DNA from 4 places in the Shewanella psychrotolerans genome. Region 1 is predicted to be linked to each of the others. Evidence: predicted binding sites of a transcription regulator. Region 1 holds the regulator's gene; each other region holds the start of a gene.
The links. Region 1 encodes sigma-54, which starts transcription at its own class of promoters, with help from an activator protein. Its sites were predicted from a motif close to GTTGGCACGNNNNTNGNNT; they were not measured.
Positions count from the first base shown of each region.

Region 2: K0I62_RS12960 (flagellar hook-length control protein FliK) is a predicted target of sigma-54. The motif match lies at 2,533-2,551, and genes of this name have one in related genera.
Region 3: glnA (glutamate--ammonia ligase) is a predicted target of sigma-54. The motif match lies at 1,651-1,669, and genes of this name have one in related genera.
Region 4: fliE (flagellar hook-basal body complex protein FliE) is a predicted target of sigma-54. The motif match lies at 1,767-1,785, and genes of this name have one in related genera.

Region 1 covers NZ_CP080419.1:3,816,732-3,821,067, forward strand. Annotated here, with positions in the region: gene lptC (LPS export ABC transporter periplasmic protein LptC) at 1-364, shown strand, start outside; gene lptA (lipopolysaccharide transport periplasmic protein LptA) at 351-893, shown strand; gene lptB (LPS export ABC transporter ATP-binding protein) at 890-1,621, shown strand; gene K0I62_RS16820 (RNA polymerase factor sigma-54) at 1,752-3,245, shown strand; gene hpf (ribosome hibernation promoting factor) at 3,276-3,563, shown strand; gene ptsN (PTS IIA-like nitrogen regulatory protein PtsN) at 3,566-4,009, shown strand; gene rapZ (RNase adapter RapZ) at 4,006-4,336, shown strand, end outside.
Region 2 covers NZ_CP080419.1:2,924,600-2,928,935, forward strand. Annotated here, with positions in the region: gene fliM (flagellar motor switch protein FliM) at 1-140, opposite strand, end outside; gene fliL (flagellar basal body-associated protein FliL) at 183-704, opposite strand; gene K0I62_RS12960 (flagellar hook-length control protein FliK) at 793-2,439, opposite strand; gene fliJ (flagellar export protein FliJ) at 2,626-3,069, opposite strand; gene fliI (flagellar protein export ATPase FliI) at 3,118-4,336, opposite strand, start outside.
Region 3 covers NZ_CP080419.1:264,914-269,249, reverse strand. Annotated here, with positions in the region: gene typA (translational GTPase TypA) at 1-1,381, opposite strand, end outside; gene glnA (glutamate--ammonia ligase) at 1,753-3,162, shown strand; gene K0I62_RS01275 (N-acetyl-ornithine deacetylase) at 3,430-4,254, shown strand.
Region 4 covers NZ_CP080419.1:2,930,654-2,934,989, reverse strand. Annotated here, with positions in the region: gene K0I62_RS13000 (sensor histidine kinase) at 1-328, shown strand, start outside; gene K0I62_RS12995 (sigma-54-dependent transcriptional regulator) at 321-1,673, shown strand; gene fliE (flagellar hook-basal body complex protein FliE) at 1,839-2,171, shown strand; gene fliF (flagellar basal-body MS-ring/collar protein FliF) at 2,260-3,948, shown strand; gene fliG (flagellar motor switch protein FliG) at 3,941-4,336, shown strand, end outside.

The sequences.
Region 1 (4,336 bases):
CATGGAATATTATTCCGACCGGAATATGACCTATTTTTCAGATCCTATTTACTTAGTCTATCCCGCTAATGGTGATGCCCAGTGGCGCTTACGTTCAACGAAAGGTACCTTAGATAAAAATAGCGGACAAGTAACCCTAGAAAATAATGTTATCATTGATGCTATTAGCCCAGAAGAACCGGTTCAAACCATAGAAACAACCTATCTGGAGCTCGATCTTAATACTATGATCATGACATCAGACCGCACCATTCGAATTACAGGCAACGATTTTCTGATCACTGGCCAAGGTTTGCATGCAGACCTGAATGCACAAAATGTACGACTGACTAGTCAGGTAGAAGGAACATATGAAACTAAATAATCTTATTCTTGCTTGCACGCTAAGCCTAGTTAGCTTAGGTAGCTCAGCCAAGGACAATGATCTACTGCAAGAGGTTAAAATCTCTGCCGCTAGCCAAGAAGCCGATATTAAGAATAATCAGATTATCTTCAATGGCCCTGTTGAAGTAACCCAAGGCTCAATAAAGATCCTAGCAGATGAGTTACGCGCATTTAGCAAAGAAAACAGCAGCGGAAAAATTCTCGTCGCGACAGGTGATCCAGCAACATATACTCAAGTGATGGAAAATGGACGGCCAGCTTCAGCCAGCGCCAAAGAGATCCGCTACGAGCTATCCAGCCGTACCCTGACACTGATAGGTAATGCCACCCTCGAACAAGAAGGCAGCCAAGTGACAGGTGACCAGATCCGTTACAATATTGAACAACAGCAACTGATTGCCGAAAGCACGGGTAACGACCGAGTGATCACTATCATTCAACCTGAAAATTACCAAGAAACCCCGAAAACTCCCGCTGAAGAGCAACCTAAGCAGCAGGAAAAGCAATGACAGATATGACATTAAAAGCGGTTAATTTAGCTAAAAGCTATAAAAGTCGCGCAGTTGTTCAAGATGTAAGCTTAACCGTAAGAACAGGACAGATCGTGGGGCTACTCGGCCCCAACGGAGCAGGAAAAACGACCACGTTTTATATGGTTGTGGGTCTAGTTCAGAGCGATAAAGGACGTATCTTTATCGATGAAGACGACCTCACCTTAGACCCTATGCATCTGCGAGCTCGCAAAGGGATTGGCTACCTGCCACAAGAAGCGAGTATCTTTAGAAAGCTTTCGGTACACGACAACATAATGGCCGTACTGCAAACACGAAGAGAACTCAGCAACGATCAACGTGAAGAGCAGTTAGAACACCTGCTAGAAGAGTTTCACATCACCCATATTCGTGATAGCCAAGGCATGGCACTATCGGGAGGCGAGCGTCGCCGAGTAGAAATTGCCAGAGCGTTAGCCGCTAACCCTAAGTTTATTTTGCTCGATGAGCCCTTCGCTGGCGTCGATCCTATATCAGTTATCGACATTAAGAAAATTATCGAGCAGCTGAAAAATCGCGGCCTAGGTGTATTAATCACCGACCATAATGTGCGCGAAACTCTCGATGTTTGTGAGAAAGCATACATTGTGAGTCATGGCAATTTGATTGCCGAGGGAACTCCTGCTGAAATCTTAGACAACCAGCAAGTACGAGCGGTGTACTTAGGTGAACAATTCAAGCTATAGTTAATCTTATAAGCGATCGGCATAGGAGATCCCTCCTATGCCGTACATAATTAATATTTGCCTTTAACCAATTAAGGCTACCAATAAAGCTTTCTCATTTTATAATTAGAAACAAGGGAATAGCAGTACAATGAAAGCGTCACTTCAGCTCAAAATGGGTCAGCATTTAACCATGACACCCCAGTTACAACAAGCGATTCGTTTGTTGCAATTGTCGTCATTGGAACTGCAACAAGAGATCCAGCAGGCATTAGAATCTAACCCTCTTTTAGAGTTAGATGAGGAGCAAGAGGGCGCCGATAGCGACGCTCGAGAAGAGCGCAATGATAATAATGAAACCTACGAAGTCGATTACGATAATAAGCTGCAAGTTGACTCCAGCGAGGACAATTCTGGCTTAGAAACATCCGACGCGCTCACCCAAGATTCCATGCCTGATGAACTCCCCGTTGATACCACGTGGGATGAGGTATACACAGCCTCATCTAACTCCAGTTCAGGCGCGATGCGCGACGATGATATGCCTTTTCAAGGGGAAACGACTGAAGGCTTGTATGAACACCTCGAGTGGCAAAAAAATCTCACTCCCTTTTCAGATAACGATTTAGCCATCGCTACAGCCATTATAGATGCCATCGACGAACGCGGTTACCTCACGCAAACCTGCGACGATATTCTTGAAGCCATGGGCGATCCAGAAATCGAACTCGATGAGATCGAAGCGGTACTCAAACGCGTCCAGCATTTCGATCCTATTGGCGTTGCCGCCCGAGATCTCAGTGAATGCTTAACCATTCAATTAGCGCAGTACAGTGATGATACACCGCATATAGCTAATGCAAGAATGCTCATTAGTGAACATTTAGATCTTATCGCGGGTAGAGATTTTCGCCTATTGATGCGTAAAACTAAGCTAAAAGAAGACGATTTACGTGATGCGATCTCACTGATCCAGACGCTCAATCCGCGTCCTGGACTGGCAATCACCGCCAGCCGCGACGAGTATGTTATCCCAGATGTCACCGTGACGAAGAAAAAAGGTCGCTGGGTCGTAGAGCTTAATCCCGATAGTATGCCTAAAATTAATGTAAATCAGCATTATGCCGCTATGGCTCGCAGCACTAAGAGCCAGGCGGATGGACAGTTTATTAGGGGCCACCTACAAGAAGCGAAATGGTTCTTGAAAAGTTTGGAGAGCCGCAACGAAACCCTGTTAAAAGTCACCAACTGTATTGTTGATTTTCAGCAAGGCTTCTTTGAGTTTGGCGAAGAAGCGATGAAGCCGATGGTGCTAAACGACATTGCAGAAGCCGTTGAAATGCATGAATCGACTATCTCTCGAGTAACAACGCAAAAATATATGCACACCCCGAGAGGCATTTTTGAACTAAAATACTTTTTCTCTAGCCATGTGGGAACCGACGATGGTGGTGAGTGCTCTTCTACTGCAATACGGGCATTTATTAAAAAGCTCGTCGCAGCGGAAAACCAAAAGAAACCACTAAGTGACAGCAAAATGGCTCAACTTTTGGCGGAGCAAGGCATAAAAGTTGCGAGACGTACAATTGCTAAATATCGAGAGGCATTATTAATACCGCCATCGAACCAACGTAAAAGTTTGTAATCAACAACTGGAAACCGGAGGAGTGAATTTATGCAAATAAACCTTACAGGGCACCACATTGAGATAACCCAATCTCTACGGAACTATGTTGAAGAGAAATTCACAAAGCTTGAACGACATTTCGATCAGATCAATAATGTCCACGTTATATTAAATGTCGAAAAATTGATGCAAAAAGTTGAAGCCAAGTTACATCTCCGTGGTGGAGAAGTCTTCGCGACATCGGAACACGCGGATATGTACGCCGCGATAGACTCCCTGATCGATAAATTAGATCGTCAGGTTATTAAACACAAAGAGAAGCAAACTAAACATTAACGATGGAACTTAGTACCATCCTGCGGCCGGAGTGCACAACCTGCGCCACTCCGGGCAGTAAGAAAAAGGTACTGGAACTTATCAGCGACTTAGCCGCTGTCCAGTACCCCACCCTTTCCTCTCAAGAGATATTTGAAAGTCTTCTGGCGAGAGAAAAAATGGGCAGCACAGGTATAGGCAATGGTATTGCGATTCCTCATGGGCGACTAACCAACATAGATCAACCCGTCGCCGTACTGATAAAGTGTGCTGAACCAATCGCATTTGATGCCATTGATAATCAGCCAGTCGATATCTTATTTGCGTTACTCGTGCCCGCAGATCAATGCGAGCAACACCTTAGTACATTAGCCGCTATGGCTGAGAAGTTAAATGATAAAGCCATCATGAAACAGCTAAGGAAAACCCAAGATGAAGCAGAGCTATATCAGGTGATCACTCAATGAAGTTAGTCATAGTATCCGGGCGCTCAGGATCGGGAAAATCAGTAGCACTAAGAGTGTTAGAGGATCTCGGGTACTACTGTGTCGACAATCTGCCATTACAGATGATAGAGTCGCTGTTAGCCCAGCTCAAAGGCAGTAACGATTTGGTCGCCATTAGCGTCGACGTTCGTAATATTCCAACCCAAGATCTTAAATTGGATCAGCAATTAGCTAATCTTCCTAAAGATATCGAACTATTGAGCTTTTTTCTTAACTCGTCAGATGAAGTACTGCTTAAGCGATATAGCGAAACCCGCAGGTTACATCCACTCTCGCGCGCTCAAGTCT
Region 2 (4,336 bases), 890 kb from region 1:
CGTCCACGGACGATACGATCTTGCGAAGAGAAGTCATAAGAGCGAGCGTCCAGCCCAGCGTCACCAACCTCATCCTCTTCAACGTCATCGACACCATGCAGCAACGCATCAATTTCGTCTTGGCTTAATAGATCACTCACAATATCGCCCTATTTGGTTAATTAAGGTTACTGATCTTATCATTATTGCATCACAAACCCAGTAAATAGCACCTTTTCAACAACTTTACGCCCGGTAACTGGCAACAAGGTGTTTTGCACATTAAGCAGTGCTAATTGGCGTAATTCATCTTTACCTGCTAACGAACTCAGCTTTTGCACATCTGCGCTACTGAAGGTTGTCAATAATGCATCTTCAATCAACGGAATGTGTTTTTTTATCAGAACATCATCGTCAGAACCACGAACCATTAACTGCACTTTAATTTCAACAAGACGAGAACGTCCTTGACCTGGAAGATTAAACAAAAATGGCCTTGGCATACCGACATAGAAAGCTTCTCTGTTGTTAACTGGCTCCGTTTGCTCAGTCTCAACCTCGCCATCAGTTGCGTCAGCAACAGGCTCACTGGAGCCAAGAAAAAACCACAGTGCCACCGCGATGATTAAGACAACAATAAGACCGATGGCGCCAAATATAATCAATTTTTTCTTACTTTTAGGAGCAGCATTTTCTTCAAGTTCTAACGATTCTTCTTCTGCCATCTCTATTCCCTATCAACACTCAATATCATTATGATTTTTAGCACTTATTATTACACTTAGTATACAGCTAACTCTATAGGTTACCTGCTTATGCATAATAATCTATACCTGAACGATAACTTGTTGTGCTATTAGATGCGAATACGCTTTCTTCTGCTGATATTTCATCCATATCAGAGGCCGAACTATGACCATGTTCATTATTAGCATCAGATTCACCCTGCTCACGGCCACTTCCACCTTGTGAAACATTACTATCAGTGAGCTGCATACCTTGCTCAGCTAACAGCTCTCGCAAACGAGGAATAGCTTGTTCAACAAGATCTTTGGTCTGATGCTGCATCACTTGAAATTGAACCTGAGTTTGATCGCCATGCACCTGAATTCTTACCATCATATGACCGAGTTCAGGGGGATCGAGCCTAATTTCAGCATGTTGTACACCTTGTTTTACCATGGTCAACAACTGTTGTTGCATAACAGGAGAAAACTTTTGAATCATCTCTTGTATGTGTTGAGCTGGTTCACCATTAGGTTTTATAGATACTTGGTATTGAACAGGTGTTTCAGTTCGAATAAATGTCGTTCCATTCATCCCCTGATTTGTTGGCTTCGCTTCATTTAACTGAGTACCAATAGTATCTATGCCATCGGACTCGGTTACCATAGCGACAGAGAGTTTAGCAGTTGTAAAATCAACTCGCTTGTTTACGTCACTTGTTTGAGCGGTTTGAGCGGTTTGAGCGGTTTGAGAAAGGCTCGGCTCTGCCGTTATCACTGACTTTCCTGTTAAGTCACTCTTAAACTCGCCTAGAATTGACTTACGTTCACCAGATGTCCCTAGCGTTGTAGCAGGATCAACCGTTCCCGTCCCTTGCTGGACAGACTTATCTGCCACGGCTCCTTGAGAAATAGGTTTATCACTGACAGAAGAGGTGATTACTGCGCTAACATCAGTCTGTCGCACACTTTTAGTCTTTGCATCAAGTTCTCCAACTAGCTTGTTTGCATTTTCTATCAAGGATTTAAGATCTACGGGCATTGAGCGTTGATCTAATCCTTGCAGCGCAAACTTATTAACCTCGGTAATTAATGCTTGCAACATTTGTGCGGGTAACTCGATCAACTGTTCTTTCTCTAATCCAGTCTGCTTAACTAGGTTATCAATCTGAGTTGGTGTTAATTGCTCAATCAAAGCACCATTGAGCAGCATGTCACTATCTTCATCAACATCAACATCAACATCAACATCAACATCAACATCAACAGATTGTAGTGCGTCATCTATTTTCGCTGTAAGCGTTATGTCCACTATTCCTGCTTTATCGCCAATATAGCTCTGTGATGATGTTTGATCTAAATCCTCTTGTTCAGCGCCCAACTCCGGTTCGACTAGCTCTGTATTTACAAGCGGCAATTGTGCGCCGTCAGCGGCAATTGACTCATCTTCAGCAAACTGCACCGCAAGGTTTATTTGCGCTAATACGTTAGAAACACCGTCATTATCTTCACCTGTTTCGTCTATTAACTCAGCAGATTCAGAATCAGGTTTTTCAACACTGGCTTTCACTTTCTCGTCAGCATTCAAAGATGAGTTTGGAGATGAAGCCTCTGCTAAGGCTAAAGAAAAATCTTTATTTTCAGAGGAGTTAGAATCCGACTTGTTTGACTGTACCATTTGCTTTTCGGTACTAGCCTCGACTGTAGGTAACAGTACAGTATTCATTTGTGGCATAAACCCTCCAACACTCAACATGATAATTACGCGATATAGCCATGCTGTAAGCGTCAATAATTCGCTATTGCAATAGTCTAGATTCAGAAATAAAAGCAAATAGAATGCCAACTATCTCATTTACTTGATACTCAAAGAGGATAGCAAAAGTGCGACAAGCAGCACCTTAACGCGAGGCTGAAGTGATCACCTTCTCTTTCGAAAGAACTGCTGGGAAGCAAACTCGTCTGTTAACTTCTGCTCTTGCTTTAATTCAGCTAATTGACGTTTTGTTGCCTTTTTCTCTAATAACAGCTCCACAGCTTTCCGTTTTTGTTGTTTGCCTTGCCAATATTCTTGTCCTTTTAGACGTTGCTTATCCGACTCAGCAACGGCGTAGAGTTGCTTAGTAATTGCCTCATCAATTTGACGAATGAACTGATGAAACTGATGATAATTACTCGCGCTAATGACATGACCCTGCTGTTGTTCCATCTGTTTCATATAATCGAGACGATATTGTTGCAGCGCAGCCAACTGATCTTGGCATTTCTTATGAATAAGCTGAGCAGACTTGAGCTGAAGAGCGGCCTGCTCCTCAGCCTCTAAGGCTAACTTGAGCACAGTATCTAACGGGTCATGCTTTGCCATGCAATCCTCAGCCTAAATGAAAAATCGAAAACGATATTATGATGCAGCTCATACCTGACACTGGGCACTGAGTTGACCGAGCATCAAAGCGCTAGAGTCAAAACTAATAGCATCTTTCATCGTTTGCCGTAAAAATGCATTCATTGCGGGTTGCAACCTGATTGCATTATCGATACGCGGATCACTCCCTTGGGTATAAGCACCGATTGAGATAAGATCGCGATTTTGTTGATAAAGAGAATACATCTGTTTTACGCGTCTGGTCGCCTCAAGGTGTGCTTCAGATATGACCATTGGCGCCACACGGCTAATCGATGCCTCAACATCAATGGCAGGATAATGGCCTGAATCGGCCAAGGTACGAGACAGCACAATGTGACCATCTAAAATAGCTCGTGCGGCATCGGCTATCGGATCTTGCAGATCATCACCTTCGGTAAGTACCGTATAAAATGCCGTGATTGATCCTTGGCCAGCTCCACCGTTACCAGCTCGCTCAACTAACTTGGGTAACTTGGCAAACACCGAAGGCGGATAACCTTTGGTAGCAGGTGGCTCTCCCACCGCCAATGCGATTTCACGCTGGGCCTGAGCATAACGTGTCAAACTATCCATCAATAGCAGGACGTTGTAACCCAAATCGCGAAAATACTCTGCGATACGGGTGGATGTTTCACAGGCTCGAAGACGCATTAACGGTGATGTATCTGCGGGAGCTGCTACGACCACAGAGCGGGCGCGTCCCTCTTCACCTAAAATTTCTTCGATAAACTCTTTAACCTCTCGACCACGCTCACCCACCAGCCCGACCACAATCACATCGGCCGTGGTACCGCGGGTCATCATCCCAAGAAGCACACTTTTACCCACACCAGAGCCAGCAAACAAACCCATACGCTGTCCTTTGCCAACGGTTAGCATGGCGTTAATCGCTCGAACTCCAACATCTAAGGGTTCAGTAATTGCTCGTCTGGCAAGCGGATTTATCATCGCTGCATGGCGCGGGGCCTTCTGATCGGTATGAAGTTGGCCGAGTCCGTCTAATGGCACGCCATTACCATCAAGCACTCTGCCGAGTAACCCTAAACCGACATTTAGCCCAGTTTGCTCTCCCAGAGGCGTAACACGAGCACCGGGCATCACCCCTCTCAGTTCCTCTATCGGCATAAGGTATAGCAGTTCATCATCAAACCCAACCACTTCAGCAATCAATTCTCCAGCCATGGTGGCTATGCTACATAAGCTACCTACAGGCGCTCGACATCCT
Region 3 (4,336 bases), 820 kb from region 1:
CAGAAGTTGCAGTTAAGAACTCAGTTTGGAAACCGATTAAGCCACGGCTTGGGATAACGAAGTCGATACGAACACGACCCTTACCATCAAGCTGCATATCTTTCATTTCAGCTTTACGAATACCAAGCTTTTCAATAACCGTACCTTGATGTTCTTCTTCAACGTCAACAGTAACTGTTTCATATGGTTCACACATCTCGCCATCGATCTCTTTCATGATCACTTCTGGACGGGATACTGCTAATTCGTAGCCTTCACGACGCATGTTTTCAATTAAGATTGAAAGGTGAAGTTCACCACGACCTGAAACACGGAAACGATCTGGGCTGTCCGTTTCTTCAACACGGAGTGCAACGTTATGAACTAATTCCTGCTCTAGACGCTCAAGGATATTACGTGAAGTCACGTACTTACCTTCTTTACCCGCAAATGGTGAAGTGTTGACCTGGAAGGTCATGGTCAATGTTGGCTCATCAACAGAAAGCGGCGGCAATGCTTCAACTGCAGTAGTCGCACATACAGTGTCAGAAATCTTAAGCTCACCCAAGCCAGTAATCGCTACGATATCACCAGCGTTAGCCACTTCAACTTCAGTACGTTCTAGGCCCATGTAACCTAATACTTGGCCCATCTTGCCGTTACGCGTCTTACCATCAGCACCGACGATAGTCACTTGCTGGTTAGTCTTAACACTACCACGCTTAATACGACCGACACCGATAACACCAACATATGAGTTGTAATCAAGTTGCGAGATCTGCATTTGGAAGTCACCTTCCGAATCGGCATCTGGGAATGAAACTTTTTCAACGATAGTTTCAAAAAGCGGCGTCATATCAACACCAACTTCATCTGGATCTAAAGTTGCGTAACCGTTTAGCGCTGAAGCGTAAACGATTGGGAAGTCTAGTTGCTCATCAGTCGCACCTAAGTTATCGAACAGATCGAATACTTGGTCGATAACCCAATCAGGACGTGCACCTGGACGGTCAATTTTGTTGATAACAACGATTGGCTTTAAGCCTTGAGCGAATGCTTTCTTAGTTACGAAGCGAGTTTGTGGCATTGGACCATCAACCGCGTCAACTAATAGTAATACACAATCAACCATAGATAGAACACGCTCTACCTCACCACCGAAGTCGGCGTGGCCAGGAGTGTCAACGATGTTGATGCGGTAATCGTTCCACTTGATGGCAGTATTCTTTGCAAGAATCGTGATTCCACGCTCCTTTTCAAGATCGTTCGAATCCATCACCCGCTCAGCGGCCTCTCCTCGAGTTTCAAGGGTTCCAGACTGTGCCAGCAACTTATCAACCAAGGTTGTTTTACCATGGTCAACGTGTGCAATAATGGCGATGTTACGTAAATTCTCTAACACGGATAAACCTCTTACCATCAAAAAAATAGGGTATTGATAACAGCTAATAATAATAGCTGTTGCAATAAAAAACGTGTCATTCTACTCTAGCCGAGGGCTCTCGCACAGGATTATTTTTTAGTCAGCTATGAATAGTCATGTTTATCATGGTGCGCACCAAGATGGTGACCGCACCACAAAAAGGCAGCTGCCGCACCAAGTTGGTGCAAAATTGTCGAGCCTGAATTTCCCCCTTCTTTTCAAATCATTATTAATCAATAAGTTAATAACTTGGCACGAGTCTAGCTTTACATTGGCCAGAACCGCGTTAAGCGCTACGTTGAATTATAAAAAAGAAGGGCATCCCCTCTACCCTACTCGGAGACTTTAGAATGTCAGTTGAATCAGTTTTACAACAACTAGAAGAACTTGAAGTTAAGTTTGTTGATTTGCGTTTTACGGATACTAAAGGTAAGGAGCAGCATGTTTCTATTCCTGCTCACCAAGTTGATGCCGATTTCTTTGAAGACGGTAAAATGTTCGATGGTTCATCAATCTCTGGCTGGAAAGGCATTAACGAATCAGACATGGTGCTGATGCCAGATCCTACGACATTTGTATTGGACCCTTTCACAGAAGAAACCACTGCTCTTATCCGTTGTGACATTCTTGAGCCAGGTACTATGACTGGTTATGACCGCGATCCACGCTCTATCGCTAAAAAAGCAGAAGAGTACCTAATCTCTACTGGTATCGCAGACACTGTATTGATTGGTCCAGAGCCAGAATTCTTCCTATTTGACGATGTTAAGTTTGGTACCGACATGTCAGGTTGTTTCGTTAAGCTAGATGCTAAAGAAGCGGCTTGGAACTCAGGAACTCACTACGAAGATGGCAACACGGGTCACCGTCCATTTGTTAAAGGTGGTTACTTCCCTGTAGCACCAGTTGATTCTTCACAAGATCTACGTAGCGCAATGTGTCTTGTACTAGAAGAGATGGGTCAAGTTGTTGAAGCACATCACCACGAAGTAGCAACCGCGGGTCAAAACGAAATTGCTACTCGCTTCAACACGCTAACTGGAAAGGCTGATGAAATTCAGATCCTTAAGTATGTTGTGCACAACATGGCACACGCATATGGCAAAACAGCAACCTTTATGCCTAAGCCAATCGTTGGTGACAACGGTAGCGGTATGCACGTTCACCAATCACTAGCAAAAGACGGTGTTAACTTGTTCTCTGGTGACAAATATGCAGGTCTAAGTGAAACTGCACTTTACTACATAGGTGGTATTATCAAGCACGCTCGCGCGCTTAACGCTTTCACTAACCCAAGCACTAACTCTTACAAGCGTTTGGTTCCACATTTTGAAGCACCAGTAATGCTGGCCTACTCGGCACGTAACCGCTCTGCTTCTATCCGTATCCCTGTGGTACCAAGCCCGAAAGCTCGTCGTATTGAGACTCGCTTCCCAGATCCAACCGCTAACCCATACTTAGCGTTTGCAGCACTACTCATGGCTGGCCTTGACGGTATCCAAAACAAGATCCACCCAGGTGAAGCGATGGATAAAGATCTATACGATCTACCTGCTGAAGAAGCGGCTGAAATCCCACAAGTTGCAACCTCTCTAGAGAATGCACTTGAGAACCTAGCAGCTGATCACGAGTTCTTAACTAAAGGCGGCGTATTCAGCGAAGATTTCATCGAATCTTATATTGCACTGAAAACAGCTGAAGCTGAGCGTGTGTCTCGCACCACTCACCCAGTTGAATTCGAGCTTTACTACAGCTTGTAATCAGTTAAATTAGTAATAAAAACCGCCTAAATGGGCGGTTTTTTTATGCCCAAAAATCCCCCTTTAAAAAGAGTTATGCAATGCATTTAGCGATGTGATCGCTCACGTTATAACACTAAGCGCTATGGCAGAAATCAAGATCCGAGTAGTGATGCGACTTCCGCAAGATTAAGCAAAAAATTTCACTCCCTCCCATAGTTAAAATGATTTATCTTTATCACCAAACTGCTATGATGATCAGGCCGTTAATTTACCATAGAATCAATTATGTCTATCCGTTCTCCTTTTGAATGCTTCACCTGGAAAAGTGATATTTTTAGTTGCGACAGTAACGATATCGATACCTTTTATGCTCGCTTGTCTGAGCAGGTCTCACGCTTGGGGCTGCAGGAAAGAAAGTTAGGAGAGACGGGTGATTTCCCGGTTAATTTTTATCAATCTCCGGCTCAAAAATCAGGCCAACCATCTCTATTAATCAGCGCAGGTTTTCATGGCGAAGAAGCTGCAGGCCCTTGGGGCATGCTGTATTTCTTAAATGAGCTAGAGCCAGAGTTATTTAACCAGCTCAACCTGAGCCTGCTGCCTTTAGTTAACCCTACCGGTTTTAAACGCGGCCACAGATTCAATAAGTCAGGAGAAAACCCAAATCGTGGTTTTGTGCTTGAAAATGGCCGTGGTAAAACTAACGATGACACTTCTGTCGAAGGTAAGATTTTGCTCGACCATTCACAGCTGCTTCAAGCGGCGAGTAAGGATGGCATCTTGACCTGTCACGAAGACGTACTGCAAAAACAGACCTACATCTACTCGTTTGAAGCCAATCAAACCCCTGGGCACTTCAGTCGTACGTTACGTGACACCTTAGGCCAGTTTTTCCCTATCGCGCAAGATGGTGAAATCGATGATTGCCCAGTAAAAGATGGGATTATTTTTAATCATTTCGACCTATCCTTCGAAGCATTTCTGGTGCGTTTAGGTGCGGGGGTCGGTGTATGTAGTGAAACACCTGCCCTGCAGAGTTTCGATCAACGGGTACTTGCTAACGCCGCGATTATGAGACGTTTTATCGAACTGACGCTCGAAAAACAGTGATCCTCAGGCGACATCTGTTGTTGCCGCTAGCGGGAGCTATAACCTAGTTCAAATTTGAATAGATATTCCATTTATTCAGATA
Region 4 (4,336 bases), 890 kb from region 1:
TTCAGCAATTAACAATTTGGTGATTAACAGTGTAGAGGCTGGAGCCACCAACATCATTATCCGTTCTATCGATGATGGTCAGCAAATAAAGTTTGAGGTGATTGATAATGGTAAAGGGCTAGATAAATCGATGCAGGAACAAGTGTTGGAGCCATTCTTTACCACAAAAGCACAAGGCACTGGCTTAGGTCTTGCTGTCGTGCAAACCGTTGTTGCAAATCATCATGGTCGCTTGCAATTAAATTGTATAAAGGGACAAGGCTGTGTTGCATCGTTTACCGTACCTGCAATGATTACCGAGCCCAATGAGGAAATTGATCATGGCTGAAGCAAAAATCCTATTAGTAGAAGATGATGCTTCGTTAAGAGAAGCGTTGATCGATACGTTATTGTTAGCTCAGTATGAGTGCGTCGATGTTGAGTCTGCTGAAGAAGCGATCGTTGCACTTAAGTCGCATCATTTTGATATGGTGATCAGTGATGTACAGATGGAGGGGATTGGCGGCTTAGGCTTGCTAAGTTATTTACAACAACATTGTAGCCAACTGCCCATTTTATTAATGACGGCGTTTGCGACAATAGATAATGCCGTTAGCGCTATAAAACTTGGTGCAGTTGATTATCTTGCAAAACCGTTTGCCCCCGAAGTGTTGTTAAACCAAGTATCCCGTTACCTTAAGCCGAAATTAGTTGAGAATCAGCCTATTGCCGCCGATGAAAAAAGTTTGGCACTATTGGCATTGGCGCAAAAGGTTGCTCACTCAGATGCGTCAGTGATGATTTTAGGTCCGAGCGGATCAGGTAAAGAGGTATTGGCGAGGTACATACATCAGCATAGTCCCCGTTGTGATAACCCTTTTGTTGCAATTAACTGCGCTGCGATTCCTGAGAACATGCTTGAAGCAACGCTTTTTGGATATGAAAAAGGAGCGTTTACTGGGGCTTATCAAGCATGTCCTGGCAAGTTTGAGCAAGCTCAAGGTGGGACATTATTGCTTGATGAAATTTCAGAAATGGATTTGGGATTACAAGCCAAATTGTTGCGTGTTCTCCAAGAGCGAGAGGTTGAACGTCTTGGTGGCCGCAAAACGATTAAGCTAGATGTGAGAGTCTTAGCCACGTCAAACCGAGATCTAAAAGCGTATGCTGATAAGGGAGAGTTTCGTGAAGACCTTTATTACCGTATCAATGTATTCCCTTTGACATGGCCTGCATTGCATCAAAGGCCTGCCGATATATTACCCTTGGCACGGCATTTAGTATTAAGGCATGCCAAGCAAGCTGGGCTTGCTCAAGCGCCTGAGTTAGACGAGACTGCCAGTCGGCGATTACTCGCTTATCGGTGGCCTGGTAATGTGCGAGAGTTAGACAATGTGGTTCAACGCGCCATGATTTTACAATCTGGTGAGTTTATTACTGCAAGCGATATTATTATTGATACTCAAGATGTCGTTATTGATCCTGAGTCGTTAAGTGTTACAGCTGATAAACAAAGTGAGCCAGAAGGGCTTGGCGATGAGTTAAAAGCGCAGGAACATGTCATTATTTTAGAAACATTGTCTCAGTGTAAAGGCAGTCGAAAGTTGGTAGCTGAAAAGCTAGGTATCAGTGCTAGAACCCTCAGGTATAAGATGGCCAGAATGAGAGATGCGGGTATCCAAATCCCTGCGTAAACAGCGCTAGATTCCCATTAAAATAAGGTGATTTGCTTGGCATCTCACCTTATTTTCATCTCCTTTCTCATACAAAACTTCTTCATGATTCAGTTTGGCAAATATATTGCATAGACCTAAGTAACATTGATTTTTCGTCAAATTAACGGCGAGTGCGAGGTTAAAATGCAGATAAGTGCTAACTCACTATTACAAGAGATGCAATCGCTTTCAGGTGAAATAAAGCCTGGAGCAATCACTTCTGGCATCACTCAGCAAGTGGCCAACACCAGTGGTAGTGATTTTGGTGATCTGCTGTCACAAGCTGTTGGAAATGTAAACGCGCTTCAGGCCAACTCATCTTCACTACAGAGTCGTCTCGATATGGGCGATACCCGAGTTACGCTGTCTGATACCGTGATTGCTCGAGAAAAATCCAGCGTAGCGTTTGAAGCAACAGTGCAGGTAAGAAATAAACTGGTAGAAGCTTATAAAGAGATCATGAGCATGCCCGTTTAATGGGTTTCGTTTCTCCATAACGAACGCATTAATGATTAAGTTTAATTTGACGATTCTAAAACAGTAGGTATCTATAGTGAGCACAGATATGGTAGTGGGAACAAACTCTACAGGCGATATGTTAGCCAGTGGAGTCCAAGAAGAGCATAAGCCAAGCGGCGGTGCTTTTGGCGGTGTCGACATGCTACGTCAGGTCACTATGATCTTAGCGCTAGCCATTTGTTTGGCGTTGGCAGTATTTGTCATGTTATGGGCTCAAGAGCCAGAATATCGCCCGCTCGGAAAGATGAGTACCGATGAGATGGTGCAGGTGCTGGATGTTTTAGATAAGAATAAAGTTAAATATCAAATTGATGTTGATGTCTTAAAGGTTCCAGAAGATCAATATCAACAAGTCAAAATGATGTTAAGTCGGGCGGGCGTGGACAATAGTGCTGCTCAAAGTGATTACCTTTCTCAAGATAGTGGTTTTGGTGTGAGCCAGAGAATGGAGCAAGCGCGACTTAAACATAGTCAGGAACAAAACTTAGCCAGAACCATTGAAGAGCTTAAAAGCGTAAGTCGCGCTAAAGTTATTTTAGCCATTCCCAAAGAAAACGTATTTGCGAGAAATCGCTCTAAGCCAAGTGCAACCGTGGTGGTTAACACTCGCCGCAGCGGTCTTGGCCAAGAAGAGGTGGATTCGATCGTCGATATCGTTGCATCTGCGGTTCATGGCTTAGAGCCGACTCGGGTTACTGTTACCGATTCGAATGGACGTTTATTGAATTCTGGTAGTCAAGATGCGGTGTCAGCTAGAGCACGTCGAGAGCTTGAACTAGTTCAGCAAAAAGAAGCGGAATATCGCAATAAGATTGAATCTATATTGATGCCAATTCTTGGGCCTGAAAATTTCACCGCTCAAGTCGATGTTAATATGGATTTTACTGCCGTTGAGCAAACAGCTAAGCGTTATAACCCCGATTTGCCTGCTGTGCGCAGTGAGATGACGGTAGAGAATAATTCGACAGGCTCATCAACCGGTGGAATTCCTGGCGCCTTAACTAATCAACCGCCAATGGAAGCGAATATTCCTCAAAATGCGACGGGTGCGCAAGAGTCGACAACGAATCCTGGATCGAGTCACAAAGAGGCAACGCGCAACTACGAACTCGATACGACGATTAGTCATACACGCCAGCAAATTGGTGTGGTAAGACGTGTCAGCGTGTCTGTTGCAGTTGATTTTAAGACAGGAGCAGCAGGAGAAGATGGACAAGTTTCTCGGGTTGCCAGAACTGAGCAAGAGCTGACAAATATCAGACGTTTACTTGAGGGTGCGGTTGGTTTTAATACTCAGAGAGGTGACATGATTGAGGTGGTTACCGTGCCATTTATGGATCAACTGGTTGAGGAAGCCCCTGCTGCTGAAATCTGGGAAGAACCTTGGTTCTGGCGGGCAATCAAATTAGTCATGGGTGGCATTATTATATTGGCGTTAATCATCTTTGTTGTGCGTCCAATGCTGAAGCGACTCATTTATCCTGACGCCAACAATATGCCTGATGAACCCTCTTTAGGCGGTGAACTCGCAGAAATTGAAGATCAATATGCGGCAGATACGCTGGGTATGTTAAATCGTCCTGATGCGGAGTACAGTTATGCTGACGACGGTTCTATTTTGATCCCCGATCTACATAAAGATGATGATATGATTAAGGCTATACGCGCATTAGTTGCCAATGAGCCTGAATTGTCAACGCAGGTAGTTAAAGGGTGGTTACAAGACAATGAGTGATGATAAGAAGGTCGCCGCCGCTGGCGCTTCAAATGAATTTAATGTCGATGACTTAACGGGCATCGAGAAGACTGCTATTTTGCTCCTTAGTCTTAGTGAAGCCGATGCGGCTTCAATATTAAAGCATCTCGAGCCTAAGCAAGTTCAAAAAGTTGGCATGTCGATGGCTGCAATGAAGGACTTTGGTCAAAGTAAGGTCATTGGTGTACACAAGCTGTTCCTCGAAGAGGTACAAAAGTATTCCTCTATTGGCTTCAATAGTGAAGAGTTTGTCAGAAAGGCCCTGACAGCAGCACTTGGCGAAGATAAAGCCGGTAATCTTATCGAGCAGATCATTATGGGCGGCGGGGCTAAAGGTCTCGAGTCGCTTAAGTGGATGGACGCAAGG